3 regions of the Citrobacter sp. KH_055_1 genome follow, and region 1 is predicted to be linked to each of the others. Evidence: predicted binding sites of a transcription regulator. Region 1 holds the regulator's gene; each other region holds the start of a gene.
What was found. The regulator Fur, encoded in region 1, represses iron uptake genes when iron is present. The targets are predictions, from matches to a motif close to ATAATAATGAGAACNACTATCAA.
Positions count from the first base shown of each region.

Region 1 (10,105 bases):
TCTTTCGCAAAGGTAATTTAATCGCCCTGCGCGAACTGGCCCTACGCCGTACCGCCGATCGAGTAGACGATCAAATGCGCGCCTGGCGAGGACGACCGGGAGAGGAAAAAGTCTGGCACACCCGCGACGCTATTTTGCTGTGTATTGGACACAATACCGGCAGTGAAAAGCTGGTACGCGCCGCCGCACGTCTGGCTGCTCGCCTTGGCAGCGTGTGGCACGCGGTGTATGTCGAAACCCCGGCGCTGCATCAGCTCCAGGAAAAACAGCGCCGTGCGATCTTAAGCGCGCTACGGCTGGCACAGGAACTGGGTGCGGAAACCGCCACCCTTTCCGATCCCGCCGAAGACAAGGCGGTGATTCGCTACGCCCGGGAGCATAACCTGGGAAAAATTGTGCTGGGACGGCCAACCACGCGCCGCTGGTGGCGCAGCGATTCCTTTGCCGACAAGCTGGCTCATCGTGCACCAGATCTCGATCTGATGATTGTCGCGTTGGACGAGCCTCCACCACGCGCGGCAGCCCAAACCATGGATACCCGCACCTTTAAGGATAAATGGCGGGTACAAATTCAGGGCTGTGTGGTGGCCGCCGCGCTGTGCGCCATCACCACGCTGATTGCCATGCAATGGCTGGTTACCTTTGATGCCGCCAATCTGGTGATGCTCTATCTGTTAGGCGTGGTGGTTATCGCCCTGTTTTATGGTCGTTGGCCCTCGGTAGTGGCGACCATGATCAACGTCGCCAGCTTCGATCTGTTCTTTATTGCGCCACGCGGGACGCTTGCCGTCTCAGACGTCCAGTATCTGCTCACTTTTGCGGTCATGTTAACGGTTGGTCTGGTTATTGGGAATCTGACCGCAGGCGTGCGCTATCAGGCGCGGGTCGCGCGTTATCGGGAGCAGCGAACGCGTCATCTGTATGAGATGTCCAAAGCGCTGGCCGTGGGACGTAGCCAGAAAGATATCGCCACCACCAGCGAACAGTTTATCGCCTCCACCTTTCAGGCCCGCAGCCAGGTGTTATTGCCGGATGAGCACGGAAAGCTGGCACCGCTGACAGAGCAGCAGGGCATGACGCCGTGGGATGACGCCATTGCCCAATGGAGTTTTGATAAAGGACAACCGGCAGGTGCCGGCACCGATACCCTCCCCGGCGTGCCGTATCAAATCTTGCCGCTGAAAAGCGCTGACAAAACGCACGGGCTGCTGGTAGTGGAGCCGGGAAACCTGCGTCAGTTGATGATCCCGGAGCAGCAGCGTCTGCTGGAAACCTTTACCCTGCTGGTTGCCAGTGCGCTCGAACGCCTGACGCTGACCGCCAGCGAAGAACTGGCGCGATTGGCCAGCGAACGAGAGAGCATCCGCAATGCCCTGCTGGCGGCCCTCTCCCATGATTTACGCACGCCACTCACGGTGCTGTTCGGTCAGGCGGAGATTTTAACGCTGGATCTCGCCAGCGAAGGTTCTCCCCACGCCCGCCAGGCCAGCGAAATTCGCCAGCACGTGCTCAATACCACCCGGCTGGTCAATAATTTGCTGGATATGGCGCGGATCCAATCTGGCGGCTTTAATCTTAAGAAGGAGTGGTTAACGCTGGAAGAAGTAGTAGGTAGCGCCCTGCAAATGCTGGAACCCGGCTTAGCCGCGCCGATTAATCTGTCGCTTCCGGCGCCGTTGACGCTGATTCACGTTGACGGTCCACTGTTTGAACGGGTGCTGATTAACCTGCTGGAAAACGCCATTAAGTACGCAGGTCCACAGGCACAAATCGGCATTGATGCGCAGGTAGAAGGTGAGCATCTGTTTCTGGATGTATGGGATAATGGCCCCGGCATTCCAGCGGGCCAAGAACACGCTATTTTCGACAAGTTCTCCCGGGGAAACAAAGAATCCTCTGTACCGGGCGTAGGGCTGGGACTGGCTATTTGTCAGGCGATTGTGAACGTACACGGCGGGACGATTACCGCCCACAATCGACCGCAGGGTGGCGCATGCTTCCGTGTTACACTCCCGCAGGAAACGCCCCCTGAACTTGAAGATTTTCATGAGGATATGTGACAAACGTACTGATTGTTGAAGATGAACAGGCCATTCGCCGCTTTCTGCGCACCGCGCTGGAAGCCGATGGCCTGCGCGTTTACGAAGCAGAAACGCTGCAACGTGGCCTGCTGGAAGCGGCCACGCGAAAACCCGATCTCATCATTCTCGATCTCGGCCTGCCGGACGGTGACGGCATCGATTTTATTCGCGACCTGCGACAATGGAGTGCCATCCCGGTGATTGTGCTTTCTGCCCGCAGTGAGGAGAGCGACAAAATCGCCGCGCTGGACGCCGGTGCCGATGATTATCTCAGCAAACCGTTTGGTATTGGCGAGCTGCAGGCGCGTTTACGCGTGGCCTTACGCCGCCACGCAACCGGGCAAACGCCCGAACCGGTGGTTCAATTCTCAAACATTAAAGTGGATATTGCCGCGCGGCTGGTACACCGTGGTGAAGAGGAAATACATCTGACGCCGATTGAGTTTCGCCTGCTTGCGGTCCTGCTGAACAACGCGGGTAAAGTGCTCACCCAACGCCAGTTGTTAAACCAGGTATGGGGACCCAATGCCGTCGAGCACAGCCACTACCTGCGAATCTATATGGGGCACTTGCGCCAGAAGCTCGAGCTGGACCCGGCCCGTCCACGTCACTTTATTACCGAAACCGGGATCGGCTATCGATTTATGCCGTGAACAGATGCTGAATAAAAAAGCCGGATCAGCATATAAGCTATCCGGCTTTTATAATTCATGCCGGATGGCGACGCGAGCATCGTCATCCGGTCTACGCCTTATGCGTTTTTCAGCACTTCGCTGACAATCTCAACCGCTTCTTTCTCAATCTGCTGGCGATGCTCAGCGCCGAGGAAGCTTTCACAGTAAATCTTGTAGGCGTCCTCGGTGCCGGACGGGCGTGCGGCAAACCAGCCGTTGTCGGTCATCACCTTCAGACCGCCAATGGAGGCACCGTTACCTGGTGCAGCGGTCAGACGTGCAGTGATCGGGTCACCGGCAAGCGTACTGGCGCTAACCATTTCCGGAGACAGTTTAGACAGCGCAGCTTTCTGCGCAGACGTCGCGGGAGCCTGTAAACGGTTGTAGCTTGGCGCACCAAAGCGCGCGGCCAGTTCATTATAGTGTTCCTGCGGATTTTTACCGGTAACCGCGGTAATTTCCGCCGCCAGCAGGCACATGATGATCCCGTCTTTGTCCGTCGACCATGGCGTACCGTCGAAACGCAGGAATGACGCGCCCGCGCTCTCTTCACCGCCAAAGCCAAAGCTGCCGTCAAACAGACCGTCAACGAACCATTTAAAGCCAACCGGCACTTCCACCAGCTTGCGACCCAGGTCATTCACCACGCGGTCAATCATCGCGGAGGACACCAGCGTTTTACCGACAGCAACCTCTTTGCCCCACTGCGGACGATGCTGGAACAGGTAGTTGATTGCCACCGCCAGATAATGGTTCGGGTTCATCAACCCAGCCGGGGTAACAATGCCGTGACGGTCGTAGTCCGGATCGTTGGCAAACGCCAGATCGAACTTATCACGCAGCGCCAACAGACCCGCCATGGCACACTCAGAAGAGCAGTCCATACGGATGGCGCCATCTTTGTCGAGATGCATAAAGCGGAAGGTCTGATCAACCTGATCGTTAACGATGGTCAGATTCAGTTTGTAGTGCTCAGCAATACGCTTCCAGTATTCGATACCGGAGCCACCCAGCGGATCAACACCCAGCGTCAGGCCCGCTTTCTGGATCGCGGCCATATCGACGATGTCTGCCAATCCTTCAACGAACGGTTGCACCAGATCCTGTTCTTTCACGTGACCCGACGCCAGCGCCGCATCCAGTGAAATACGTTTCACGCCGTTAAGGTCATCGGCCAGTAGTGCATTGGCCCTGTCTTCCACCACTTTAGTGACGTTAGTATCTGCCGGACCACCGTTTGGCGGGTTGTATTTAATCCCGCCATCTTCCGGCGGGTTATGGGACGGTGTGATCACAATACCGTCAGCCAACGGGCCGCCTTTTTTGTTGTGGACCAGGATAGCGTTAGACACGGCGGGCGTTGGCGTATAGCCGTTATTTTCCTGCACGATGACATCAACACCGTTTGCCGCCAGCACTTCCAGTACAGAGATAAATGCCGGTTCAGACAGCGCGTGAGTGTCCTTGCCCACATAACAAGGGCCAGTAATTCCGTTTTTCGCACGTTCTTCAGCAATCGCTTGAGCGATAGCCAGAATGTGCGGTTCGTTAAAACTGTGACGACCTGCACTGCCGCGATGCCCGGACGTACCGAACTTAACGGCGTGCTCTGCATTCCCTGCTTCTGGTTTCAGTACATAGTACTGTGCCGTCAGTTGGGCGACGTTAATCAAATCACTCTGTTGTGCAGGTTGACCTGCACGATTGTGGATTGCCATTGCCTGGTCCTTCTAATGCAAGGATTAAATTGTTCCGCAAACCTTTTCAATCAATTCCGCAGGGAATTGCATTGACTGCATGATGTGTTCAACCATGCTGCATTTACGGCCGGTATTCGTGTTGGTGATCACCCAATACGGCGTGCCTGGCACGTGTTTCGGCTTGGTTTGATTACCATTTTTCAGCAGCGTCTGTTCATCCGCTGCAAAATAGACGCGCGTGCGACCATGCAACGATTCTGTTGCCTCGGCAAACGCGTGTTGATCCAGTGAATAGAGTGTAGACAGCACCAGCATAAAGCGATTCACTGCTTTTTTCTGTTCCGCATATTCATCGGAAAGCAGCAGTTCACGCATGGCGCGCACTTTGTCTTTTACAGGGTTAACCGGCTTGGCTTCCACGACAGGTTGCACGGCGCGGACGTCTTTCACCACCGGCGTGGCAGGCTGTGATGCAGCGGAAAACTTCAACATACGCCGTAAAATGTCGGATGCGCTCTCGCCGATATGCTTGGTATGGCTGGCAATATAGCTATAGAGTTCATCATCAACTTCAATCGTTTTCATCTTAATCCAGTGCGGTGTTTAGCTGAATACAAGTTGTTGGGACTGTACACGCGTAGTGTAAAGGCAAATCCCAACAGCGGATAGCGTCAAGCCCGATGGCCGGAAAAACTCGGAGTAACCGTAGTTGTTGCAGCCGTGTGGCAGAATGGTCAACATGATACCCTAACCCGCTAGCGTGAAAAAAAGAACTTTGCCATGAAATTGAATATCCGAGCGCAATCTGCACAAAACCTGCACAATAATTCTCCCATCGTCCTGGTGCACGGGCTGTTTGGCAGCCTGGACAATCTGGGCATACTGGCCCGCTCTCTGGTTGTCGATCACAATATCATCCAGGTTGATATGCGAAATCATGGCCTCTCCCCCCGTTCTCCGGAGATGAACTACCCGGCGATGGCGCAAGATCTGCTGGATACGTTGGATGCCCAACAGATAGAAAAAGCCACCTTTATTGGCCATTCAATGGGGGGCAAAGCCGTGATGGCGCTAACCGCCCTGGCACCGGAACGTATCGATAAGCTGGTGGCTATCGATATTGCCCCGGTTGATTACCAGGTCCGCCGTCACGATGAGATATTTGCGGCGATTAATGCGGTGACGGATGCAGAAGCCGCGTCGCGCCAGCAGGCGGCTAGCGTGATGCGCCAACATCTTAAAGAAGAAGGCGTGATCCAGTTTCTGCTGAAATCATTTATAGACGGTGAATGGCGCTTTAACGTCCCGGTATTGTGGGATCAGTATCCGCATATTGTCGGCTGGGAAACCATTCCGGCCTGGGATCACCCGGCGCTGTTCATCCCTGGGGGGAACTCACCGTACGTTACTGAAGCGTATCGAGCCCCATTGCTGGCGCAATTTCCCCAGGCACGGGCACATGTTATTGCCGGCGCGGGCCATTGGGTGCATGCAGAAAAACCCGAAGCCGTGCTGCGCGCCATCCGTCGTTATCTGACAGAACAGGCTAACTGATTAAAAACTCAGCGTCCGCGCGCGATTACGTGCGTGGGCGTTGGCGCGCCTCCCCTGCTGATGTATGATGGCGCGCTATCCATCCGGGCAGACGCCTGGCTGATTGTTTCCCCGAAGTCACCAAGATCATGGCCAAAGAACAAACGGACCGTACGACATTAGATCTGTTCGCGCAGGAGCGTCGCCCGGGACGACCCAAAACCAATCCGCTTTCGCGTGATGAACAGTTACGTATTAACAAACGTAATCAGCTTAAACGCGACAAAGTTCGTGGGCTTAAGCGTGTCGAACTGAAACTGAACGCCGACGCCGTTGACGCGCTGAATGAGCTGGCTGATGCGCGTAATATGAGCCGCAGTGAACTCATTGAAGAAATGCTGATGATCCAACTCGCCACATTGCGTGGTCAGGCATAGTCTGAAATTCTGCTCTATACCCTAAATAATTCGAGTTGCATCAAGGCGGCGACGCAGCGAATCTCCAGGAGTGTACATAAGTACGTGACTGGGGTGAGCGAGGAAAGCCAACGCACATGCAGCTTGAAGTATGACGGGTATAAATCATAAATCGTGTAGCACAGAGTGCAGTCCAGCGTGTTTGCTGTTTCCGCATGCCTGACTGTTCTGCTATGATTGCCCTTATCCGTGGGCAATGCGCCACCACCATTTCAATAAGTTTCAAGAGGTTATTTTACTCATGGCAATCACTGGCATCTTTTTCGGCAGCGACACCGGTAATACCGAAAACATCGCAAAAATGATTCAAAAACAGCTTGGTAAAGACGTTGCCGATGTACATGACATTGCAAAAAGCAGCAAAGAAGACCTGGAAGGGTATGACATTCTGCTGCTCGGCATCCCGACCTGGTACTACGGCGAAGCGCAGTGTGACTGGGACGACTTCTTCCCGACCCTCGAAGACATTGATTTTAACGGTAAACTGGTTGCTTTGTTTGGCTGTGGCGATCAGGAAGATTACGCAGAATATTTCTGCGATGCGTTAGGCACGATTCGCGACATCATCGAACCGCGCGGCGCAACCATCGTCGGTCACTGGCCAACGGCGGGTTACCACTTTGAAGCATCCAAAGGTTTGGCTGACGACGACCACTTTGTCGGCCTGGCTATCGATGAAGATCGCCAGCCTGAACTGACCGCAGAACGCGTTGAAAAATGGGTTAAGCAGATTTCAGCGGAACTGCATCTCGACGAGATTATTAACGCCTAATTTCGTGCGGCGCAGATCTTCATCTGTGCCGCATCAATAGATAAAACCAATCAAAATAATTGCTACAAATTTGTAACTTTCTCGCCTGACCCTGTACAATGGCTGGATGCCAATCGGGTATTGCACAGTGTGTTTGTTGGCGATACCACGTTTTGATTAACAATATTTGCCAGAGGCTTGCAGTTTTCATTTAGGCGTGGCAGTTCTATAATGATACGCATTATCTCAAGTGCATTTTCTGTCACTTCTTTTAATGAAGTGAACCGTTTAGCTACAGGACAGATTCCGCATGACTGACAACAATACCGCATTAAAGAAGGCTGGCCTGAAAGTAACGCTTCCTCGTTTAAAAATTCTGGAAGTTCTTCAGGGACCGGATAACCATCACGTCAGTGCGGAAGACTTATATAAACGCCTGATCGACATGGGTGAAGAGATTGGTCTGGCGACCGTGTATCGCGTGCTGAACCAGTTTGATGATGCCGGTATCGTAACCCGCCATAATTTCGAAGGGGGCAAGTCCGTCTTCGAACTGACTCAACAGCATCATCACGATCACCTGATTTGCCTCGACTGTGGCAAAGTGGTCGAATTCAGCGATGACTCTATCGAAGCGCGCCAGCGTGAGATTGCCACTAAACATGGTATTCGTTTAACGAATCATAGCCTCTATCTTTACGGCCACTGCGCTGAAGGCGATTGCCGCGAAGATGAGCATGCGCACGACGGTGTTGCAAAATAAGTTTTGAATCACGTCAGTCCCCCGCTCAACGTTGAGCCGGGGATTAACGTATCAGTAAAATTTAAGTACGAAATAGTCACAATCACCGCCAACCATCCGCCGACTATCCGCAAAATGTGATAACCTCCCCCGCGGTTAAATCAAAATAACACGCGTAGAAAACGTGATGGCTCAAAAACTCCAAATGAGCCATGATGTCCCACAACATTTTATTTTTGTTACTATTATATGCGCACCAGACGTTAGAACCCGCATGGAACAGTTAAGAGGCTCACGGTGTTAAAAGAAGAGATCTTTGCATTTTTGGCAGAAGAGACCCGTCATTTTTCTTTTGACTCGCTGGACGACTTTCATACGGCCCAAACGATGGCAGAACACTTCAATGTGAAGCGTAATACCATCAGCCACTATCTGAATCAGCTCATTGACGATAATCTGGTCATAAAACTGAATACCCGGCCCGTCTATTTTCTGCACAAAGCCGTTTTTGAAGAACAGTTTTTTCGTGTCAGTCAGTCCGTCTTCTCAGGCGCCGCTGAGCTAAAAAAGCATCAATATAAACAACAAGACACGTTTGCCGGATTGATCGGTTCCCAGGGAAGTTTAGTCCCCGTTATAGAAAAATTGAATACCGCGATCTGTTATCCCCCTCACGGTCTGTCAGTAATGCTGTATGGCCCGACCGGCAGCGGTAAGAGCATGCTGGCACAATTATCCTGGCAGCGAGCTGTGGAGAAGAAAATCCTGCCCCCCACCGCGCCATTTATTGCGTTCAATTGTGCTCAATATGCCAACAACCCTGAATTACTTTCGAGTCACCTCTTTGGCTATATCAAAGGTGCATTTACAGGGGCAGATAAAACCAGCGAAGGACTTCTGCAAAAAGCCGATGGAGGGGTGCTATTTCTGGATGAGATCCACCGCTTACATCCGGAGGGTCAGGAAAAGTTATTCACCTTTATGGATACCGGGCGTTTTCGTCGCATGGGGGAAAGCGAAAAAGAAATCAGCGCTCAGGTCAGACTGGTTTTCGCCACAACCGTCTCGCCCAAAGAGTATTTTCTGGACACGTTTATACGTCGTATCCCGCTGAATATTGCCATTCCTTCGTTGGAACAGCGCGGTGAAGCGGAAAAAATCCAGTTTATTTATGCCTTTTTCCTGCATGAGTCGAAACTGCTCAAGCGCAATATCAAACTGTCCCCACAGGTGCTGAACGTCTTAAAACGACACATCTACAGCGGAAATATCGGTGAATTAAAAAATACCATCACCTGCCTGAGTGCCACGCGTTTTGCAAAGTCTCAAGCAGATCAGTGCCTCTCTTTACACTTAGACGATCTACCAGACAGCTTTATGCCGCATGGTGTGCAAATTAATCACCAGGTTGTAGGAACCGCTGTCGTATTTACCCCTTCGATGACGCTACAGCAATTGGTTCTCCCTGTAGTACCGTTGAACTATTTTATTAGTGAATTCTGGGATAAGATCTTCAGCCTGTTTCAGCAAAATAGCGAAAATGTACTGCTCCCAGAAGTCTCTCGTGAAATCGATACGCTGTTCGATAAGATCATATTTAACCCAACGGCACAAAACGATCACCCGGCCATTTATTCACATCTCAATACTATCCAGGATATTGTTCAGCAGATAGAAAGCAAACATTCGGTCCAATTTAACGGTAATCGACTGTACGGCTTAGCATGGTATTTATTTACTAAAAATAAGCAGGGTAATGACGGCATCCTGGCGCATAAAAAAACGCTCAAAAATTTACATCAGTATATTAGCCAACATTTGGCAGAAGAGAACCTGATTGCGAGTATGTTATCAACACAGATCGCCCAGCGATTTGATCTCAAGATTACCCAGGAAGATGACGTTTTCTTCACGCTATATTTGAAAAGTATGAAGATGGTGACCGTTGCACCACGAACCAAAGCGGTCATTCTGGCACATGGCTATGCAACGGCCAGCAGTATTGCCAATGTCGTGAACCGCATGTTGGGTGAAACCCTTTTTGCCTCCTTCGATATGCCTATCGACACGGCCATCAAAGATATCGCCAGTAATATACTGCAGTACATTAATGATAATGATATGTCCAATGGGCTGGTCATTCTGGTA
Region 1 covers NZ_CM174473.1:3,312,797-3,322,901, forward strand. Annotated here, with positions in the region: gene kdpD (two-component system sensor histidine kinase KdpD) at 1-2,060, shown strand, start outside; gene kdpE (two-component system response regulator KdpE) at 2,057-2,734, shown strand; gene pgm (phosphoglucomutase (alpha-D-glucose-1,6-bisphosphate-dependent)) at 2,833-4,473, opposite strand; gene seqA (replication initiation negative regulator SeqA) at 4,498-5,040, opposite strand; gene ybfF (esterase) at 5,236-6,009, shown strand; gene ybfE (LexA regulated protein) at 6,138-6,425, shown strand; gene fldA (flavodoxin FldA) at 6,706-7,236, shown strand; gene AC3ITF_RS15750 (ryhB-regulated fur leader peptide) at 7,447-7,533, shown strand; gene fur (ferric iron uptake transcriptional regulator) at 7,526-7,978, shown strand; gene AC3ITF_RS15760 (sigma-54-dependent transcriptional regulator) at 8,255-10,105, shown strand, end outside.

Region 2 (10,105 bases), 790 kb from region 1:
TAACCGTGGCGAGCGCAGGGGAAGTGAAGTGGTGCAGGTGTATGTCCACGATAAAGTGGCTTCGATGGTACGCCCCGTTAAAGAGCTGAAAGCGTTTCAGCGCCTCACGCTGGAGCCCGGTGCACGCGCGACGCTGACCTTTTATGTGCCGGTGGATATGCTTAACTTCACCCGCCGGGATGGCAAACGGGTGGTTGAACCTGGCGAGTTCGACCTGATGGTCGGGAATTCATCTGCGAACATCTGGGCGAGCACGACGGTCAATGTGGTTGGTACGCTACAGATTATGCCGAAGAAATGGCAGATGATGAGCCGTTGCGTGGTGAGCTGCGAGTAAATGTTAAAAAAAAGCCCATCGTGGGAGATGGGCAAAGACTACACACAGCAATTCGTTGTTTCACTCAGGGGATTTCCATGCTTATAAATCAATGTGTTGATCTAAAGCCTTGAGACAATAGTAGGCATGTCGATTTTTTACGTCGATCAGATTCATCTCAATAGTTTAAAAACTGTAAAGAAATTGCGACACAAATGAGAGTTTTAAGGCAGGAGGCGTGGGATTGGGGCAATGAGTGCTGAAGCATCAATAAGCAGCGTTAAACAATCAGGCGGCGATGCCGCCTGATTTCAGGGTTATTTGTTGTTTTCGATTTCAGCGATTTCTTCGAGGATTTCGTCCGGATCGTTACCTGGAGCCGGGGCTTCGTTCACCCAAGCAGAGAACAGACGCCAGGATACCGCCAGGACCACTGGGCCGATAAACAAGCCAATCATGCCGAAGGCAATTAACCCGCCGATGACACCCGACAGGATGAGGATCAGCGGTAAATCGGCGCCCATACGAATCAGCATCGGGCGGATTACGTTATCCAGCGTGCCGACCACGGCACTCCAGACCAGCAGCACCGTGCCCCAGGTGGAGTCCCCCGTCCAGTACAGCCAGATAATGGCCGGGATTAGCACCGGTAGAGGACCCAACTGCACCAGGCAGGACAGGATCATCAACACCGCCAGCAGCGTGGCGTACGGCACACCCGTTACCGCCAGACCAATACCCCCGAGAACGGCCTGCACCAGTGCGGTGACGACCACACCCAATGCCACCGCGCGGATCGCTTGTGCCGCCAGCAAAATAGCAGCATCACCACGCTTAGAAGCCAGGCGACAGGCGAAGTGCCGAATCCCTAATGCCACCTGCTCGCCGCGCCAGTAGAGCAGGGCGCTGAACAGCAGCATCAGGCCACAGTGCATCATAAAGCGACCAATATGCGCGGCCTGACCAACAAACCAGGTCGTTGTGGAACCGATATAAGGACGCACTTTGGCCATAATTGCCGCGCCGCCCATATCCAGCAGGCTGTGCCATGCGCCATAAATTTTGGCGCCCACTAATGGAATACTGTTCAGCCACTCCAGGTCCGGCAACGTCATATCGCCCGCGGTTACGGCATGGATCAACGGTCCGCTGCCATCAACAATACTGTTGACCAATAGCGCGATGGGAATGATAAACAAAAGGACCAGCAGCAGGGTCATTACCAGCACGGCCAGAGAACGGCGTCCCCATAACAATTTTTGTATGCGTATCAAGATAGGCCAGGTCGCAATGACCACGGTTCCAGCCCACGCAAAACCAAGGATAAAGGGCTGCACTATCCACAAACAGGCCACAATCAGGATGGCTAAAAACAGCACCGAGAGCAGCACTTGTGCGATATCCCTGGGCTGACGGAAATTTACCATAAATACTTTTTCACCTTTTCTGTACGTCAGGACGTTGACGCGACGTGAACGCTAAAACCCCACCCTATAATGATGAGCAATTTCAGCGGTTTTTAACAGCCAGATTCTGCCTTTAAATCTGCCGGGCGTATTAGAAAAAAATGTGATACAACAAACAAAGCAACACGCAAACGATTAAATTCACAACACAGACCGCAGGAAAGGGTCACTATAATGATTCCACAAATTTCTCAGGCACCTGGTGTCGTTCAACTGGTGCTTAATTTTTTGCAGGCGCTGGAGCAGCAAGGGTTTACGGGCGACACGGCAACGAGCTATGCCGATCGCCTGACAATGTCGACAGATAACAGCATTTATCAGCTTCTTCCTGATGCCGTGGTTTTTCCCCGTTCAACGGCGGATGTGGCGCTGATCGCCCGTCTGGCGGCAGAACCTCTCTTTTCCTCGTTGATTTTTACCCCGCGCGGCGGCGGCACGGGTACCAATGGTCAGGCGCTGAATCAGGGCATTATCGTGGATATGTCCCGTTATATGAGCCGCATTATTGAAATCAATCCGCGGGAGGGTTGGGTACGGGTCGAAGCCGGGGTGATAAAAGACCAGCTTAACCAGTATCTAAAGCCGTACGGCTATTTCTTCGCACCAGAATTGTCGACCAGTAACCGGGCAACGCTTGGCGGGATGATCAACACCGATGCGTCCGGACAGGGCTCGTTGGTATACGGTAAAACCTCCGACCACGTACTGGGCGTACGTGCGGTACTGATGGGCGGCGATATCCTTGATACGCAGCCGATGCCGGTGGAACTGGCTGAAATGCTCGGTAACACCAATACCACCATCGGGCGCATCTATAAGACCGTTTACCAGCGCTGCCGCGAAAATCGTCAGCTGATCGTGGATAAGTTTCCGAAGCTGAATCGGTTTTTAACCGGCTACGATCTGCGGCACGTCTTTAACGATGAGATGACCGAGTTTGATTTAACCCGCATCCTCACCGGTTCCGAGGGCACGCTGGCATTTATTACCGAGGCTCGCCTCGATATCACGCCATTGCCGAAAGTGCGGCGGCTGGTCAACGTCAAATATGACACATTTGATTCCGCTTTGCGCAATGCCCCGGTAATGGTTGACGCGCGCGCGCTGTCGGTAGAAACCGTGGACTCCAGGGTGCTGAATCTGGCACGCGAAGACATTGTCTGGCATTCGGTTAGCGAACTGATTACCGATGTACCGAATAAAGAGATGTTGGGACTGAATATCGTCGAGTTTGCCGGTGACGACGAAGCATTGATTGATGAGCAGGTCAGCGCGTTGTGTGAACGCCTGGACGGTTTAATTGCCCGTCAGGAAGCTGGCGTTATTGGCTGGCAGCTGTGTACTGAGCTGGCGGGCGTGGAGCGTATCTACGCGATGCGCAAAAAAGCCGTCGGTCTGCTGGGTAATACAAAAGGGGCCGCCAAGCCGATTCCGTTCGCGGAGGATACCTGCGTACCGCCTGAGCATCTGGCGGATTATATCGCGGAGTTCCGCGCGCTGCTTGACGGCCACGGCCTGAGCTATGGCATGTTTGGTCACGTGGATGCCGGGGTGTTACACGTCAGGCCTGCGCTGGACATGTGCGATCCGCAGCAGGAAGTGCTGATGAAACGCATTTCTGATGACGTGGTGGCATTGACGGCAAAATACGGCGGCCTGCTGTGGGGCGAACACGGCAAAGGATTCCGCGCGGAGTACAGTCCGGCTTTCTTTGGCGATGAATTGTACGGTGAACTGCGCAAGGTTAAGTCGGCGTTTGATCCGCAAAACCGACTGAACCCTGGTAAAATATGCCCACCGGAAGGCGTCGATGCGCCGATGATGAAAGTCGATGCGGTTAAACGCGGTACCTACGATCGCCAGATCCCACTGGCCGTAAGGCAGGAGTGGCGTGGGGCGCTGGAGTGTAACGGCAACGGGTTATGTTTTAACTTCGATGCCAACAGCCCCATGTGCCCGTCGATGAAAATCAGCATGAACCGAATTCACTCCCCCAAAGGACGCGCAACGCTGGTACGGGAATGGTTACGCCTGCTGGCTGACCGCGGCATTGATCCGGTTCGTCTGGAAAAAGAGTTACCGGAAAAAGGTGCCAGCTTGCGCACGTTAATTGCCCGCACGCGTAACAGCTGGCATGCGCGCAAGGGGGAGTACGATTTCTCGCACGAAGTCAAAGAGGCGATGTCCGGCTGTCTGGCGTGTAAAGCGTGTTCCACGCAGTGCCCGATCAAAATTGACGTCCCGGAGTTCCGCTCTCGCTTCCTGCAACTGTACCACACGCGTTATTTACGCCCGCTGCGCGATCACATGGTGGCAACCGTCGAAAGCTATGCGCCGCTAATGGCGCGTGCGCCAAAAACATTCAACTTCTTCATTAACCAGCCGCTGGTGCGTACGCTGGCCAAAAAGCATATTGGCATGGTGGATTTGCCGCTACTGTCCGCGCCGTCGTTACAACGTCAGCTGGTCGGGCACCGCTCCGCCAATATGACGCTGGAACAGCTCGAGCTATTGAGTCAGGAACAGAAAGCCCGCACTGTGCTGGTGGTCCAGGATCCGTTCACCAGCTATTACGATGCGCAGGTGGTAGCTGATTTTATCCGCCTGGTGGAAAAACTCGGTTTACAGCCGGTCCTGCTACCGTTCTCGCCTAATGGCAAGGCGCAGCACATTAAGGGCTTCTTAAACCGTTTTGCCAAAACGGCGAAAAAGACCTCTGAATTTCTCAATCGGGTGGCGACGTTGAACATCCCAATGGTCGGCGTCGATCCGGCGCTGGTATTGTGCTATCGCGATGAATACAAGCTGGCGCTTGGCGATCAGCGTGGAGACTTCCATGTACTGTTGGTGAACGAGTGGCTGTCAACTGTCCTGGCCTCTCAGCAGCCTGCCGCTGTTGCGGGTGAGCCGTGGTATTTCTTTGGACACTGCACCGAAGTAACGGCCCTGCCGGGTGCGCCAGCGCAGTGGGCGGCCATTTTTGCCAAATTTGGCGCGCAGCTGGAAAACGTCAGTGTCGGGTGCTGCGGCATGGCGGGCACGTACGGTCATGAAGTGAAGAATCACCAGAACTCGCTGGGCATCTATGAGCTATCATGGCATCAGGCGATGCAGAGACTACCGCGCAATCGCTGTCTGGCTGCGGGATATTCTTGTCGCAGCCAGGTGAAACGCGTGGAAGGCACGGGCGTTCGCCACCCATTACAGGCACTGCTGGAGATTATTGGATGATCTGGAAACGTGAAGTTTCACTCGAGGCGCTCAATGCCATGGGTGAGGGAAATATGGTTGGTCTGCTTGATATTCGTTTTGAGCACATTGGTGACGATACGCTGGAAGCCACAATGCCGGTGGATCACCGGACCAAACAGCCTTTTGGCCTGTTACACGGTGGCGCGTCGGTGGTGCTGGCCGAAAGCATTGGCTCGGTGGCCGGCTATTTATGCACTCAAGGTGATCAAAAAGTGGTGGGTCTTGAGGTCAATGCCAACCATATCCGCTCCGCGCGGGAAGGGAGAGTGAGAGGGGTGTGCAGCGCGCTGCATACCGGTTCTCGTCATCAGGTCTGGCAAATCGAAATCTTCGATGAGCAGGGACGGTTATGCTGTACCTCGCGTCTGACGACCGCTATTTTGTGACGCATGTTGCGTTTGGTCATTATCTGCGCAGGGAAAGGTGCTATACTGTGCAGGTTTTGAACACAAGCGAGGATGATATGTCTACCCAATTAGACCCGGCCCAACTGGCAATAGAATTTATACGTCGTGATAACAGCGATCTTTCACCGGCTCAGTACCTGAAAAGACTGAAACAATTAGAGCTGGAGTTTGCTGATTTACTGGCGCTTTCTTCGACTGAACTCAAAGAAGAAATCTATTTTGCCTGGCGGCACGGCGTTCATTGATTCCAGTATGCTTATCGTGATGAAAACCCCGACACCTGTTCGGGGTTATTTTTTGCCTTAAATCGGGTTTACCATTTCATCTCCCCGGTATTGACCTTCGCACTCAGCTCCAGCGAGCTGTCGTCCGCAAGCCCTGGCCATGCCGCCTTCATCGTTTTAATCACATATGCAGACCCTTTTTTTGCGCCCAGCGCCTGCTCAAAAGCGTGCAAGTAATCACCGGTGAAGCGGATCGCTTGATCGCCTGCCGGGCGTTCGCCGATGTAGTGACCGGGGATCACCTCGGTTGGGCGTAAGGTTTGCATTTCGCTCAGCACGTTGCGCCATGCGCGACGCTGTTCAGGAGACTGTGTGTCCGCAGTCCAGACATGAATACCGGAAGCCACGCCGGTGCCGCCGAGGATCGCCCGGTTAGCCGGGATCCAGACATAGGCCGCGTAATCATTTGAGCGGCGCAGTTCCAGCGTTTCACCATCAATGGTAAAGCGTGTCTGCGTCGTGACCTGCGGCACGATGAGCGTCGTTGGTGCGCCGTCTTTCATCTGCGGGCCCCAAAACTGCAGTTTGGCATCTTTGGTAGCACGAATGTGCTCCACGACGTGCGGTGTTGCCAAAATCTTTACCTCGGGAAAGGCGTTAACAATCGGCTGCAGACCAAAATAAAAATCCGGATCGCCAGAGGTGATCACGATGGCCTGCAGTTTTTTGCCGCTGTTGCGAATCATCTGCGCCAGCTTTTCACCGTCTTTGGTGCTGAATTGCGCATCAAATAAAATGGCCTCTTTCGGGCCGGACACCAGCGTTGAGGATACCGGGAAAATAGCTTTTTCCTGGGGATTGTAGACGTCAAGCTGGAGTGGTGCGGCGAATACCGGCGAGGCAAACAGAGGTAACAGCAGGGCCAGGGCGTTCACTTTCATGGGGGATTACCTTTTGCAGATGAAATGTCTTTTTCTTGTTCTTTATTTTACGGATATTTATATCTGTTAGAATTCCTCTATCAGGACATGCTGAGTTTCATAAAACGATCGGATGGGATGCAATGGACAGAGTCATGGCGGCAACGGTGTTTAACCACATCTGCGATTTGGGCAGCCTGAGCGCCGCGGCGCGCGCGCTGGGGCTTTCCCGTCCGATGGTCAGTCGCTACCTCGACGAGATGGAAAAATGGGCGGGTGCAAGGTTAATCCACCGTTCATCGCGTCGGCTGACTATTACGCCCGCGGGGGAAGAGGCGTTAGTGAAGACGCGCTCGCTGGCGCAGCTGTCGCTGGATATCAGCGCCGCCAGCGCAGCAGAGATTCCTTCCGGCACGCTACGTGTGGCTTGCGCGCATTTTACTGCGATGCATATTTTGGCGCCGGTACTGCCCGTTTTTCTGGCGCGTTTCCCTGAACTGCGCATTGAGGTTGAGATTAACAATCAACCGGTGAGCCTGGTCGGTGAACGTATTGATGCGGCGATCCGCATTACGGATAATCCTGAACCGGGTACTATCGCCCGTCGTCTGGGTGACTGTGAGTCGGTGTTATGCGCCTCTGCGGACTACCTGCGCCAGCATGGCATTCCGCAAACCCTGGACTGTCTCGCCCAGCATAATTGCCTTTACTACAGCGGGTTTGCCGGAAAATCATGGCACTTTGATGATGAGCAGGGCAACGCTGTATCGGTGGCGATAAAGGGAAATCTCAGCGCGGGGATCTCTGCGCTATTATGTGAGTCGGCGTTGGCTGGTATGGGTATTGCGCTGGTGCCGGAACAAGAGGCGCGTGAAGGGCTGGCACGCGGCCAGTTGATCCGGCTTTTGCCCCAACTCAAGCCGCGACGTCTGCCAATTTACGGCTTATACCTGTCTCGTGAGCATCAACCGGCAGGGCTGCGTCTGCTATTGGATGCCCTGCATGAGATTCTGGTCTGAATATGTGAGCTGCGTCTGCCTGTAAATCAGACAAACCGCAGTTTGTGTTAAAAACACGGCGTCAGGTCGTGAGACTATTCTTATCGCCCCTTCAAGAGCTAAGCCATCGTGAGTGCCGGAGATAAGCGCCGGATGGGGTCGGAACCCTTAAGCCTGCTAATAGAGCAGCCTTAAGGGTTTTTTTATTGTCTGTCTGCGCTGTTTTGCACGCGGTTACCTCTATTTCTCCGTCTTTCCCCTATCTCTTAAATAGACATTTTCTATACATCTTTTTGCGTTTTACCTTGCTGAACGATTAACGGTTTGTAACCCATTATTTATCAAAGCATTGAACAAAATAATCCCTCTCTGTAAACCCTCGCCGCAGGGTCTATGCTTAATAAAAGTAACCAAAAATGGCGGTTAACCCGAATGCCCCTGCTGAACAGGGGTTGAAGTGATAATCATTATCACTAACATGGTGTTGTAGCGTGCAGGTTAATGACTCGAGGTAACCCTATGGAATTGCATTCAGGAACATTTAATCCGAACGATTTTGCATGGCGTGGGTTGACGTTAACGCCAGCCGCAGCGGCGCATATTCGTGAACTGGTGGCAAAACAGCCCGATATGCTGGGCGTGCGGTTAGGCGTGAAGCAAACAGGATGTGCGGGGTTTGGCTATGTGCTGGATACCGTCAGCCAACCGGAAAAAGACGATCTGGTGTTCGAAACCGATGGCGCCAGGCTGTATGTGCCGTTACAGGCGATGCCGTTTATTGACGGAACCGAAGTCGATTTTGTTCGTGAAGGATTAAATCAGTTATTTAAATTTCATAACCCGAAAGCCCAGAACGAATGCGGCTGTGGCGAAAGTTTTGGGGTATAGGCGGTACTATGTCGCGTAACACTGAAGCAACTGACGATGTCAACACCTGGGCTGGCGGACACCTCAATTATAAAGAGGGATTCTTCACCCAACTAAAAACTGATGAACTGGCGAAGGGCATCAATGAAGAGGTCGTGCGGGCGATTTCCGCGAAACGCAACGAACCGGACTGGATGCTGGCATTTCGCTTGGATGCGTTTAAGGCGTGGCTGACGATGGAGGAGCCGCACTGGTTAAAAGCGCATTACGATAAGCTGAATTATCAGGATTACAGCTATTACTCCGCACCTTCCTGCGGCAACTGCGATGAGACCTGCGCCTCAGAGCCGGGAGCGGTACAGCAAACGGGCGCGAATGCGTTTTTAAGTAAAGAGGTTGAGGACGCTTTCGAACAACTTGGCGTGCCGGTACGTGAAGGGCGAGAAGTGGCGGTCGATGCCATTTTTGACTCGGTATCGGTGGCGACCACCTATCGTGAAAAGCTGGCTGAGCAAGGCATTATTTTCTGCTCGTTCGGTGAGGCCATTCATGATCACCCGGAACTGGTGAAAAAATATCTCGGCACGGTGGTGCCGGGCAACGACAATTTCTTTGCCGCGCTGAATGCGGCGGTTGCCTCAGACGGTACGTTTATCTATGTGCCGAAAGGCGTACGCTGCCCAATGGAGCTTTCCACCTATTTTCGTATTAATGCGGAAAAAACCGGGCAATTTGAACGCACTATCCTGGTGGCGGATGAAGGCAGCTACGTCAGCTACATTGAAGGATGTTCTGCTCCGGTGCGCGACAGCTATCAGCTGCACGCGGCGGTGGTGGAAGTGATCATCCACAAAGATGCTGAAGTGAAATACTCGACGGTGCAAAACTGGTTCCCTGGCGATGGCAACACCGGCGGCATTCTGAACTTCGTGACCAAACGTGCACTGTGTGAAGGCGAAAACAGCAAAATGTCGTGGACCCAGTCGGAAACTGGCTCGGCCATCACCTGGAAATACCCCAGCTGTATTTTGCGCGGCGATAACTCCATCGGCGAATTCTACTCCGTTGCGTTGACCAGCGGTCATCAGCAGGCCGATACCGGCACCAAGATGATCCACATCGGCAAGAACACCAAATCGACCATTATCTCGAAAGGGATCTCCGCCGGGCACAGCCAGAACAGCTATCGCGGCCTGGTAAAAATCATGCCGACGGCCACCAACGCCCGTAACTATACCCAGTGTGACTCGATGCTGATTGGTGCGGACTGCGGGGCGCACACCTTCCCGTACGTAGAGTGTCGCAACAACAGCGCCCAGCTTGAACACGAAGCCACCACCTCACGTATTGGTGAAGATCAGCTGTTCTACTGTCTGCAGCGCGGTATCAGCGAAGAAGACGCCATCTCGATGATCGTCAACGGGTTCTGTAAAGACGTGTTCTCTGAACTGCCGCTGGAGTTCGCTGTTGAAGCGCAAAAACTTCTCGCCATCAGCCTTGAACACAGCGTCGGTTAAAATTTAAGGAAAGCACATGTTAAGCATTAAAGATTTACAGGTCAGCGTCGAAGAGAAGGCGATCCTGCGCGGGCTGAGCCTGGAGGTCCGCCCGGGTGAAGTTCACGCCATTATGGGGCCGAACGGTTCAGGAAAAAG
Region 2 covers NZ_CM174473.1:2,518,634-2,528,738, reverse strand. Annotated here, with positions in the region: gene AC3ITF_RS11805 (glycoside hydrolase family 3 N-terminal domain-containing protein) at 1-337, shown strand, start outside; RNA gene rprA (antisense sRNA RprA) at 341-448, opposite strand; gene ydiK (AI-2E family transporter YdiK) at 634-1,743, opposite strand; gene ydiJ (D-2-hydroxyglutarate dehydrogenase YdiJ) at 1,957-5,013, shown strand; gene menI (1,4-dihydroxy-2-naphthoyl-CoA hydrolase) at 5,010-5,420, shown strand; gene AC3ITF_RS11780 (YdiH family protein) at 5,498-5,686, shown strand; gene AC3ITF_RS11775 (Vmh family MBL fold metallo-hydrolase) at 5,755-6,606, opposite strand; gene AC3ITF_RS11770 (LysR family transcriptional regulator) at 6,729-7,604, shown strand; gene sufA (Fe-S cluster assembly scaffold SufA) at 8,103-8,471, shown strand; gene sufB (Fe-S cluster assembly protein SufB) at 8,480-9,967, shown strand; gene sufC (Fe-S cluster assembly ATPase SufC) at 9,984-10,105, shown strand, end outside.
Region 2: the regulator Fur is predicted to act here: its motif matches at 8,041-8,063, upstream of sufA (Fe-S cluster assembly scaffold SufA).

Region 3 (10,105 bases), 2.1 Mb from region 1:
GTGACGTCAGTGTTAATTGGCGCCAGCCGTCCCGAACAGTTAGAAGAAAACGTTCAGGCGTTGAATAACCTGGCATTCAGCGCTGAAGAACTGGCGCAGATAGATAAGCACATCACCGACGGCAAGCTCAATCTGTGGCAGGCCTCATCAGATAAATAATCGTCTAAACAGTATGCCGGGGGGCGGTAAAATTGCCGACCCGGCCGTACTGATTTAGTGATTGTGGCGCGTCAGTCGATCCAGATACCCCATCACAAAGGCTGAGAGCACAAAGGTCAGGTGGATAATGACGTACCACATCAGCTTGTTATCAGGGACATTTTTAGCATCCATAAAAATACGCAATAAATGGATGGAAGAAATGGCCACGATAGACGCCGCAACCTTATTCTTCAGTGACGTGGCATCCATCTTACCCAGCCAGCTCAGCTTCTCTTTGCCTTCAGTAATATCCAGTTGTGAGACAAAATTCTCGTAGCCGGAGAACATCACCATGACCAGTAACCCACCGACCAGGGTCATATCGACCAGCGACAGTAGTACCAGAATGAGATCGGCTTCTGCCATCGAAAAGATATTGGGCAGAACGTGAAAGATCTCCTGAAAGAATTTCAGCGCCAGGGCAACCAAAGCAAGAGAAAGGCCAAAATACACGGGAGCAAGCAGCCAGCGGGACGCGTACATTGCGTTTTCCAGAAAACGTTCCATATGATCCTGTCTTGTAACTAAACCGGGCAGTAGTATATCGCAATTGTGCAACATCGAAACAACATACGCCTCAAACCTCTTCGGCATTAATGGGCGGGCGCTGGAGCTCTGGCCACACCAGTGCGACGAGTGCAGGATAGGCTTCCAGGCTGAACTCCCTGAAACATTGACGCAAATTGAGCACATCTAAATCGGCGTGCGGGACTTTCTCTCCGCTCAGGCAGCGTTTTTTGATGTTGTCGTAATATTTGTAGACCGCTGAATTGAGATCGCTGCAGCGCCGCTGTGCATCAAATAGCCCTGGCGTTTCATTTAACTCCACCATGGTCATACGCTTTATTGTCGAGTGGATAAAATCAATATATTCATGATTGACCCGCCAATACCATACCGGCGTAATCGAATTCATCAATGCTGAGAAATGATCTTCCCCCTCTTCTTTGCTAAGCGTTTCCAGTTTGGGATAAGAGGTAAGTTCCTCATTCGATCGATTTTTATTTGCACCGCGCATCAGCACAAGAACCCCGCAGGTAAGCAATAGCAGGGTAATAACAGAATAAAATATACTGTTCATATACAGGCTCCATTTTTTTTGATTTTAAAATTACCCCATGCTATTGTCAACGCAGCCTGTCTTATTAAAAAAACTTACCTCACTGGCAGTAAAGGATATTTCAACATGCTTCCCGAGCATCTTGTTCCCTCTCGTTTTCATTTATCTACATCCCCAACCAATACTGATACCGTAGAAAATAGTGAAAATTTGACTCAGGGAAAGACAACCTTAAGCGAGTTTGAAGCGGATATTTTAATTAGCGCCACCGCTACCGGTCAGACCCGTAACATGTTATTTGAAGAATGTGACCGCCATTTAAAAGAGCGACTGTTTCGCGCAGCAAAAATCGAATCATTCACCCGTCTGCTTAATTCACTGCAAGCAGAAGGTGACATTAACGCACAAGAATTAAGTAAAATTTTGGCGAAAAACACTGCGTTAATAAATGAGCAGGGCAATAAAATTTGGCTTAATTTACTGACTCGCGAAACCAGCGATCCGATTTTTTATTCTCTGGAAGAGAAATAAAATGAAAGATGTTGAGGATAACAACGTTTATTTGGCTTTAGACAACCATAAAAGTGACGAATTTGTCTTAAAGCAGAATCTGGATATCTTAATTGCCAATAAAAATGCCACGCTGGAGAGCGTGGCTCAGGAAATGGTATCAATACCCGCAGCCCTGGTACGCATGAAGTGGCAAAACCGCCGGGAAATCTATGCTCTGCAAGCCAAAGAAGAGATCTACGGTGCCACCATTGAAGCCATTATTGCCCAACAGCCGGCGCTGCGGGACAAAATCATGGCCCGTCTGGAAAGCGCGTACCAGCATTTACTCGCGCGAGAAACGGCGACATTGCGCCTGACGCGTAAGCTATCTGAAGGGAGTTATGCCGCGACCAGAGTCACTACCGTCGCGCTGGACGAAAAGAAATGAGGGGATGGAGGAAGCCGAAAGAGGAGGCCGGGTAAGGCGAAACCCTTCACCCGGCAACAGAGATTACTTCGCTTTCACGGTCTCTTCACCAACCAAACCAATCTTCAGGAAACCTGCCTGATGCAGCGTATCCATCACTTTCATCATGGTTTCATAGTCGACAGTTTTATCAGCCCGGAAGAAGATAGTGGTGTCTTTCTTGCCTTCTGTCAGCGTGTTTAGCGCGTTAATCATGGTTTCATCGGTCACCTGATCGTTGCCGATAAACATCGTGTTATCCGCTTTCACTGACAGATAAACCGGTTTTTCAGGACGCGGTTGCGGCGTGCTGGTCGAAGCCGGTAGATTCACCTTCACATCCACCGTTGCCAGCGGCGCGGCCACCATAAAAATGATCAACAACACCAACATAACATCGATAAACGGCGTGACGTTGATGTCGTGCATTTCACCGTTATCGTCCAGGTTTTCATTAAAACTCATTGCCATGGAACATTATCCTACACGTAATTTCTGCGCAGCGCGTACCGGATGCGCCGCAGCGCTTGCACTCAGGTCAAGATCGCGACTTTGCAATAACAGCACCTGTGCCGCAACATCACCCAGCATGGCTTTGTAGCTGCCAATCTGACGGGCGAAGATGTTGTAGATAACAACAGCAGGTATAGCGGCAACCAAACCAATCGCGGTGGCTAACAGCGCTTCTGCAATCCCCGGCGCAACCACGGCCAGGTTCGTCGTTTGCGTTTGTGCAATACCGATGAAGCTATTCATGATGCCCCATACTGTACCGAACAGACCCACAAAGGGAGAGATAGCCCCAATAGTCGCCAGGTATCCATTACCCCGCCCCATATGACGCCCTACAGCTGCAACGCGACGTTCCAGACGGAACCCGGTACGCTCTTTAATCCCTTCGTTGTCATCGCTGCCTTCTGACAGTTCCAGCTCGTTCTGCGCTTCGTTAATTAACATTGCGCCCAGGCTTTTGGCATCGAATCCAGCGGCAATCTCACTTGCCTGGTCTAAAGAGCGGGCATCTGCCAGCAGTTGCTGTTCGCGCTTAAGACGACGCTTCTGCGTAAAGAACTCAAGGCTCTTACTGAAGAAGATAGCCCAGGTGACCACGGACGCCAAAATTAGCCCAATCATCACGCACTTAACCACGATATCGGCGTGCTGATACATACCCCAGACGGAAAGGTCCGTCTGCATCAAATTATTACCCACTCTGTATCTCCAGGACGCAAATCACAAAATCTGAGCGTAATGATATCAAAAAGACGTCGAATTGATAGTCGTTCTCATTACTATTTACATAGTGCCGCACCTTTGGTTTCTTTTCCTTGCGCTTACGCAGTAAAAAAGTCAGCAGACACATTTTGGGACTATTTTCTACTTTATGGCCCTTCTGCAGGATGCGTCGCCGAAGATCCATGCTAGTTTAGACATCCAGACGTATAAAAACAGGTAACCCAACATGGCAGACAAGCATCTTGAGACCAAACTCGTTCAGGCAGGACGCAGTAAAAAGTACACGCAGGGTTCCGTCAACAGCGTGATCCAACGCGCCTCTTCACTGGTATTCGAATCCGTTGAGGCTAAAAAACAGGCCACCCACAACCGCGCTAACGGCGCACTTTTTTACGGACGCCGCGGCACGCTGACACATTTCTCCCTGCAGGAAGCCATGTGTGAGCTGGAAGGCGGCGCGGGTTGCGCCCTGTTTCCCTGCGGCGCCGCAGCCGTTGCCAACACGATTTTGGCCTTTGTTGAACACGGCGACCACGTGCTAATGACCAACACGGCCTATGAGCCGAGCCAAGATTTTTGCACGAAAATCCTCGGCAAGCTCGGCGTAACCACCGGCTGGTTCGATCCGTTAGTCGGTGCCGATATTGTGAAGCACATTCAGCCGAACACCAAAGTGGTATTTCTGGAATCTCCCGGCTCCGTCACTATGGAAGTGCATGATGTTCCGGCGATTGTCGCCGCCGTCAGAAGCGTAGCGCCGGACACCATCATTATGATCGATAACACCTGGGCTGCCGGGGTGCTGTTCAACGCGCTGGATTTTGGAATCGACATCTCAATTCAGGCGGGCACCAAATACCTGATTGGCCATTCCGATGCAATGGTCGGTACGGCGGTATCAAATGCCCGCTGCTGGGACCAACTGCGCGAAAACGCCTATTTAATGGGGCAAATGCTGGATGCCGATACCGCCTATATGACCAGCCGCGGACTGCGGACTCTGGGCGTTCGTCTGCGCCAGCATCACGAAAGCAGCCTGAAGGTTGCCGAATGGCTGGCCGATCATCCGCAGGTCGCCCGCGTCAACCACCCCGCGCTTCCCGGCAGCAAAGGGCACGAATTCTGGAAACGTGATTTTACCGGCAGCAGCGGTCTGTTCTCGTTTGTGTTGAATAAGAAGCTGAACAATGACGAGCTATCAGCGTATTTGGATCACTTTACGCTGTTCAGCATGGCCTACTCCTGGGGCGGGTTTGAATCACTGATTCTGGCCAATCAACCCGAACACATTGCCGCCATCCGTCCTGAAGGCAACGTGGACTTCAGCGGAACGCTCATCCGTTTACACATCGGTTTAGAAAATGTTGACGATCTGATTGCGGATTTAGCCGCCGGATTCGCCCGAATCGAGTAACATTGCCGCAGTTGGACATATATGCAGACACTTCTGGTGGAAAAGTCTGCAATTGTTGCGTCCGGGATCAAGGCATCCCGGACAATTCAGGAGTACAATCCACTCATAAATGCTGTTCCACAGGAAAGTCCATGGTAGTCATTCAAGATATTATCTCCGCGCTCTGGCAACACGATTTTGCCGCGCTGGCAGATCCGCACGTTGTGAGTGTGGTGTACTTCGTCATGTTTGCCACGTTGTTTTTAGAAAATGGTCTGCTGCCTGCTTCCTTTTTACCCGGAGACAGCCTGCTGTTACTGGCCGGAGCGCTGATCGCGCAGGACGTGATGAGCTTTCTCCCGACAATTGCTATTCTGACTGCCGCAGCCAGTCTGGGCTGTTGGCTGAGCTATATTCAAGGGCGCTGGTTGGGCAATACGCGGACGGTGAAAAGCTGGCTGGCGCAATTACCTGAAAAATATCATCAGCGTGCCACCTGTATGTTTGACCAACACGGTCTGATGGCGCTGCTCGCGGGACGTTTCCTGGCATTTGTTCGCACCCTGCTGCCAACAATGGCGGGGATTTCAGGTCTGCCTAACCGCCGGTTTCAGTTCTTTAACTGGCTGAGCGGCCTGCTGTGGGTCACCGTGGTCACCAGCTTTGGCTATGCTCTCAGCATGATCCCATTCGTTAAACGCCATGAAGATCAGGTGATGACCTTTCTGATGATCCTACCCATCGCGCTGTTAACTGCTGGTCTGCTAGGTACCTTGTTCGTGGTGATTAAAAAAAAATGCTGTAGCGCCTGAGTCGTCATCGTTGGCCGGGTAAAATCACCCGGCATTTTCGCCTGATGCCGCTTTGCTAATCAGGCCAACGGTGAACATCATTAACTTCCCTGCATCGTCCGAATTCTTGCCGCATCCTCCCCCGGCGTTACGCCAAAGTACCGTTTAAACTCGCGGCTAAATTGCGACGCGCTCTCATAGCCAACCCGCATTGCTGCCGCGCTGGCCTTCATGCCGTCGTGAATGATCATCATCCGAGCCTTATGCAGGCGATAACTCTTCAGATACTGCAGCGGTGAAGTGCTGGTCACCGATTTAAAATTATGATGAAACGCCGACACGCTCATGTTGGCTTCTGCCGCCAGTTGCTCAACGTTGAGGTTCTCGGTGTACTTGTTTTCGATGCGCTTCAGCACGCGACTGATCAAACTGAAATGCGTCTGACGACTGACCAACGCAAGCAGCGCGCCACCGCGTGGACCGGTCAGCACATGGTACAAAATCTCACGGATGATCTGTTTTCCCAGAATTCGCGCGTCCAGCGGTCGCTCCATCACATCCAGCAAACGCTCGGCCGCGCAAAGAATCTCATCAGAAAGCGTGGCCGAGTTTATTCCGCTCGCCGCCATTGCAGGCTGGAACAGTTCATCTTCGCCAATGTCCATCAGGAGTTCCTGCAATTGCAGGATATCGACATTCAGCCGCAGACCGGCCAGTGGAATCTCCGGTGTCGCATACGTTTCACATTCAAAGGGTAAAGGTACGGTGAGCAGCAGGTATTCGTTGGCGTCATAACGAAATACACGCTCATTGATGTAACCAATTTTATGACCAGAGAAGAGAAATATAATGCCAGGTTCATACATCACAGGGGTGCGAAGCCCAGGCTCCATGCCATACAGTAAACGCACATCAGGCAGCAATTTATTGAGTTTATTTTCATTATTTTTCAGCTGCTTAATTTTTTTCGTCAGCAGAAGGCAGACATCATCACGGTTCATGGAGCACCCTTTCGTCATCGAATTGTAACCTCCACAGTGTGCGTATTTTTATCCGTTTTCTCCAGTAGTCTGTAGAAATAGGCAAGACATTGGCAGAAATGAGCATTGAGAGGAATGCGTCTGACGACCACAATGTTCACCATCAGGCAGACACTCACCTGCCCTCTTTTTTTACCCACACAAGGTAACGAGCAATGAATAACTTTAACCTCCATACCCCAACCCGCATTTTGTTCGGTAAAGGCGCTATCGCTGAACTGCGCGATCAAATCCCTCAGGATGCTCGCGTGCTGATTACCTACGGCGGCGGCAGCGTGAAAAAAACCGGCGTACTGGCACAGGTTCAGGATGCCCTGAAAGGTCTGGATGTACTGGAGTTTGGCGGTATTGAGCCGAACCCGTCTTATGAAACGCTGATGAATGCGGTCAACATCGTGCGTGATGAGAAGGTGACATTCCTGCTGGCCGTCGGCGGCGGCTCTGTTCTCGATGGCACTAAATTCATCGCCGCAGCGGCCCATTACGCTGAAGGTGTAGATCCGTGGCGCATCCTGGAAACTCACGGCAACGACGTAAAAAGCGCCATCCCGATGGGCTCCGTTTTGACCCTGCCGGCAACCGGCTCTGAATCAAACTCCGGCGCGGTAATTTCCCGCAAAACCACCGGCGATAAGCTGGCCTTTATGACACCGTTTGTGCAGCCAGTCTTTGCCGTGCTGGATCCGGTTTACACCTACACTCTGCCGCCGCGTCAGGTCGCAAACGGCGTAGTGGACGCGTTTGTTCACACCGTAGAGCAATACGTAACATACCCGGTCAACGGCAAAATACAGGACCGCTTTGCCGAAGGTATTTTGCTCACATTGATAGAAGAGGGCCCGAAAGCGTTGCAGGAGCCAGAAAACTACGATGTCCGCGCCAACGTCATGTGGGCAGCGACCCAGGCGCTGAACGGCCTGATTGGCGCAGGCGTACCGCAGGATTGGGCTACCCATATGCTCGGTCACGAACTGACCGCGATGCACGGTCTCGATCACGCACAAACACTGGCCATCGTTCTGCCGGCACTGTGGAATGAAAAACGCGACACTAAGCGCGCCAAACTGCTGCAATACGCGGAGCGCGTCTGGAATATCACCGAAGGGAGTGATGACCAGCGTATCGATGCCGCCATTGCCGCGACGCGTCAATTCTTCGAGCAGATGGGCGTCCCAACACGCATGTCCGACTACGGTCTGGATGGCAGTTCCATCCCGGCGTTGCTGGAAAAACTGGCAGCGCACGGTGGGACGAAACTGGGCGAACATCAGGACATTACGCTGGACGTCAGCCGCCGCATTTACGAAGCGGCACGCTAGGTTTTTTGACCTCTGACTTTCGTTTTTGGGTATTTATACCAGGCTTAAGTCACACAAACCTCACCGGGGCTGCTCCGGTGAACTCAATTTACACCCAATCATTCATGATGCATCGAGGCGGCAATTGAGTGAATCCCCGGGAGCGTACATAAGTACGTGACCGGGGTAAACGCAAGCAGCCAACAAAGAGGCAGCCTGAAGGATTCAGTGTAGGGGGGAATTATGACCAGTCCGACCATTATCAAGCTACAGGATGGTAACGTCATGCCTCAACTGGGCCTGGGGGTCTGGAAGGCAAGTAATGAGGAAGTCATCTCCGCGATCCATAAAGCGCTGGAAGTCGGTTATCGCTCTATTGATACCGCTGCCGCGTATAAAAATGAAGACGGTGTCGGTAAAGCATTACGCGACAGCGGCGTGCCCCGGGAGGAGTTATTCATCACCACTAAACTGTGGAATGACGACCAGAAACGTCCCCGAGAAGCGTTGCTCGAAAGCATGGAGAAACTCCAGCTCGATTACCTCGATCTTTACCTCATGCACTGGCCCGTCCCGGCAATCGACCATTACGTTGAAGCATGGGAAAACATGATCGACCTGCAAAAACAGGGACTCATTAAAAGCATTGGCGTGTGCAACTTCCAGATCAACCATCTCCAGCGCCTGATGGATGAAACGGGCGTTGCGCCAGTGATTAACCAAATCGAGCTGCACCCGCTTTTACAGCAGCGGCAGCTTCATGCCTGGAACGCCACGCATAAAATCCAGACTGAATCCTGGAGCCCGCTGGCACAAGGCGGCAAAGATGTGTTCGATCAAAAGATAGTTCGCGATCTCGCCGAAAAATACGGTAAATCACCGGCACAAATTGTCATTCGCTGGCATCTGGATAGCGGCCTGGTGGTGATCCCTAAATCAGTCACTCCTGCGCGTATCGCGGAGAACTTTGATGTCTGGGACTTCCGCCTGGACAAAGATGAACTAGGCGAAATGGCCAAACTCGACCAGGGCAAACGTCTGGGGCCGGACCCGGACCAGTTCGGCGGCTAATCCCTTCTCTCCAGCCCGGCATCCCAGTCGGGCTCTTCCTGCATGGAAATATCAAGAAACAATTCACTTACATTTATTGATGTATTTATTTCAGTCGCTGGAGCAGCATTGCGCCACATAACCTACTAATTATTCACTAAATATATTCATACGGTGAATATATTCACAATGTATATAGGTGCATGACCGTGGCTGAAAAAAAAGCACAGGGAGTTAAATGGCTCCCATTAATTCTAATAATTTTGATTTCAGCCGGGCTCTGGCAACTTACCCCACCAACGGGGTTAAGCGCTTCCGCCTGGCATTCGGCAATTATTTTCGTGGCCACTATCGCCTCTATCGTGGCAAAAGTTCTGCCCATTGGCGCAGTCGGTATTATTGGCATAACCGTCTTTGCCCTCGCCTATGCCGCCGGGGATAAAACCGCCAGCGGTGCGATTACCACCGCTCTGAGCGAACTGAACAGTTCACTCATCTGGCTGATCGTCGTTGCCTTTATGATTGCCCGCGGGTTTATCAAAACCGGCCTTGGTCGACGTATCGCCCTGCAGATGATCCGCCTGCTCGGCAAGCGCACGCTCGGACTTGCCTACGGCCTGGCGTTTGCCGATCTGATCCTCTCTCCGGCGATGCCCAGCAATACGGCACGCTGCGGCGGTGTCATCTATCCGATTGCCGACTCACTGGCGCGCAGTTTTCATTCCAATCCGGAAGATGAATCGCGCAGCAAAATCGGCACCTTCCTCATTACCTGCATTGGCAACGTCAACGACGTCACCGCCGCACTGTTTATGACCGGCTATACCGGCAACCTACTGGCAGTAAAACTGGCGGCCAACGCCGGGGTCACGCTAACCTGGGGAAGCTGGTTTATGGCGGCGCTGCTGCCTTGCATGGTGTCTTTGCTGTTGGTTCCGCTGCTGGTGTACTGGCTAGTGCGTCCGGAAATTAAACACACGCCGGATGCCCCGAACCTGGCCCGTCAGGAACTGGCGGAAATGGGCAGCATGTCACGCGGTGAGTGGTTGATGCTGGGTACCGTTGGCGTCCTGCTGGT
Region 3 covers NZ_CM174473.1:681,301-691,405, reverse strand. Annotated here, with positions in the region: gene AC3ITF_RS03415 (aldo/keto reductase) at 1-159, shown strand, start outside; gene AC3ITF_RS03410 (TIGR00645 family protein) at 214-708, opposite strand; gene AC3ITF_RS03405 (ESA_00282 family adhesion-associated protein) at 779-1,282, opposite strand; gene AC3ITF_RS03400 (hypothetical protein) at 1,388-1,792, shown strand; gene AC3ITF_RS03395 (cytoplasmic protein) at 1,794-2,201, shown strand; gene exbD (TonB system transport protein ExbD) at 2,265-2,690, opposite strand; gene exbB (tol-pal system-associated acyl-CoA thioesterase) at 2,697-3,431, opposite strand; gene metC (cystathionine beta-lyase) at 3,682-4,869, shown strand; gene yghB (DedA family general envelope maintenance protein YghB) at 5,001-5,660, shown strand; gene AC3ITF_RS03370 (AraC family transcriptional regulator) at 5,741-6,640, opposite strand; gene yqhD (alcohol dehydrogenase) at 6,835-7,998, shown strand; gene dkgA (2,5-didehydrogluconate reductase DkgA) at 8,221-9,048, shown strand; gene AC3ITF_RS03355 (DASS family sodium-coupled anion symporter) at 9,231-10,105, shown strand, end outside.
Region 3: the regulator Fur is predicted to act here: its motif matches at 3,493-3,515, upstream of exbB (tol-pal system-associated acyl-CoA thioesterase).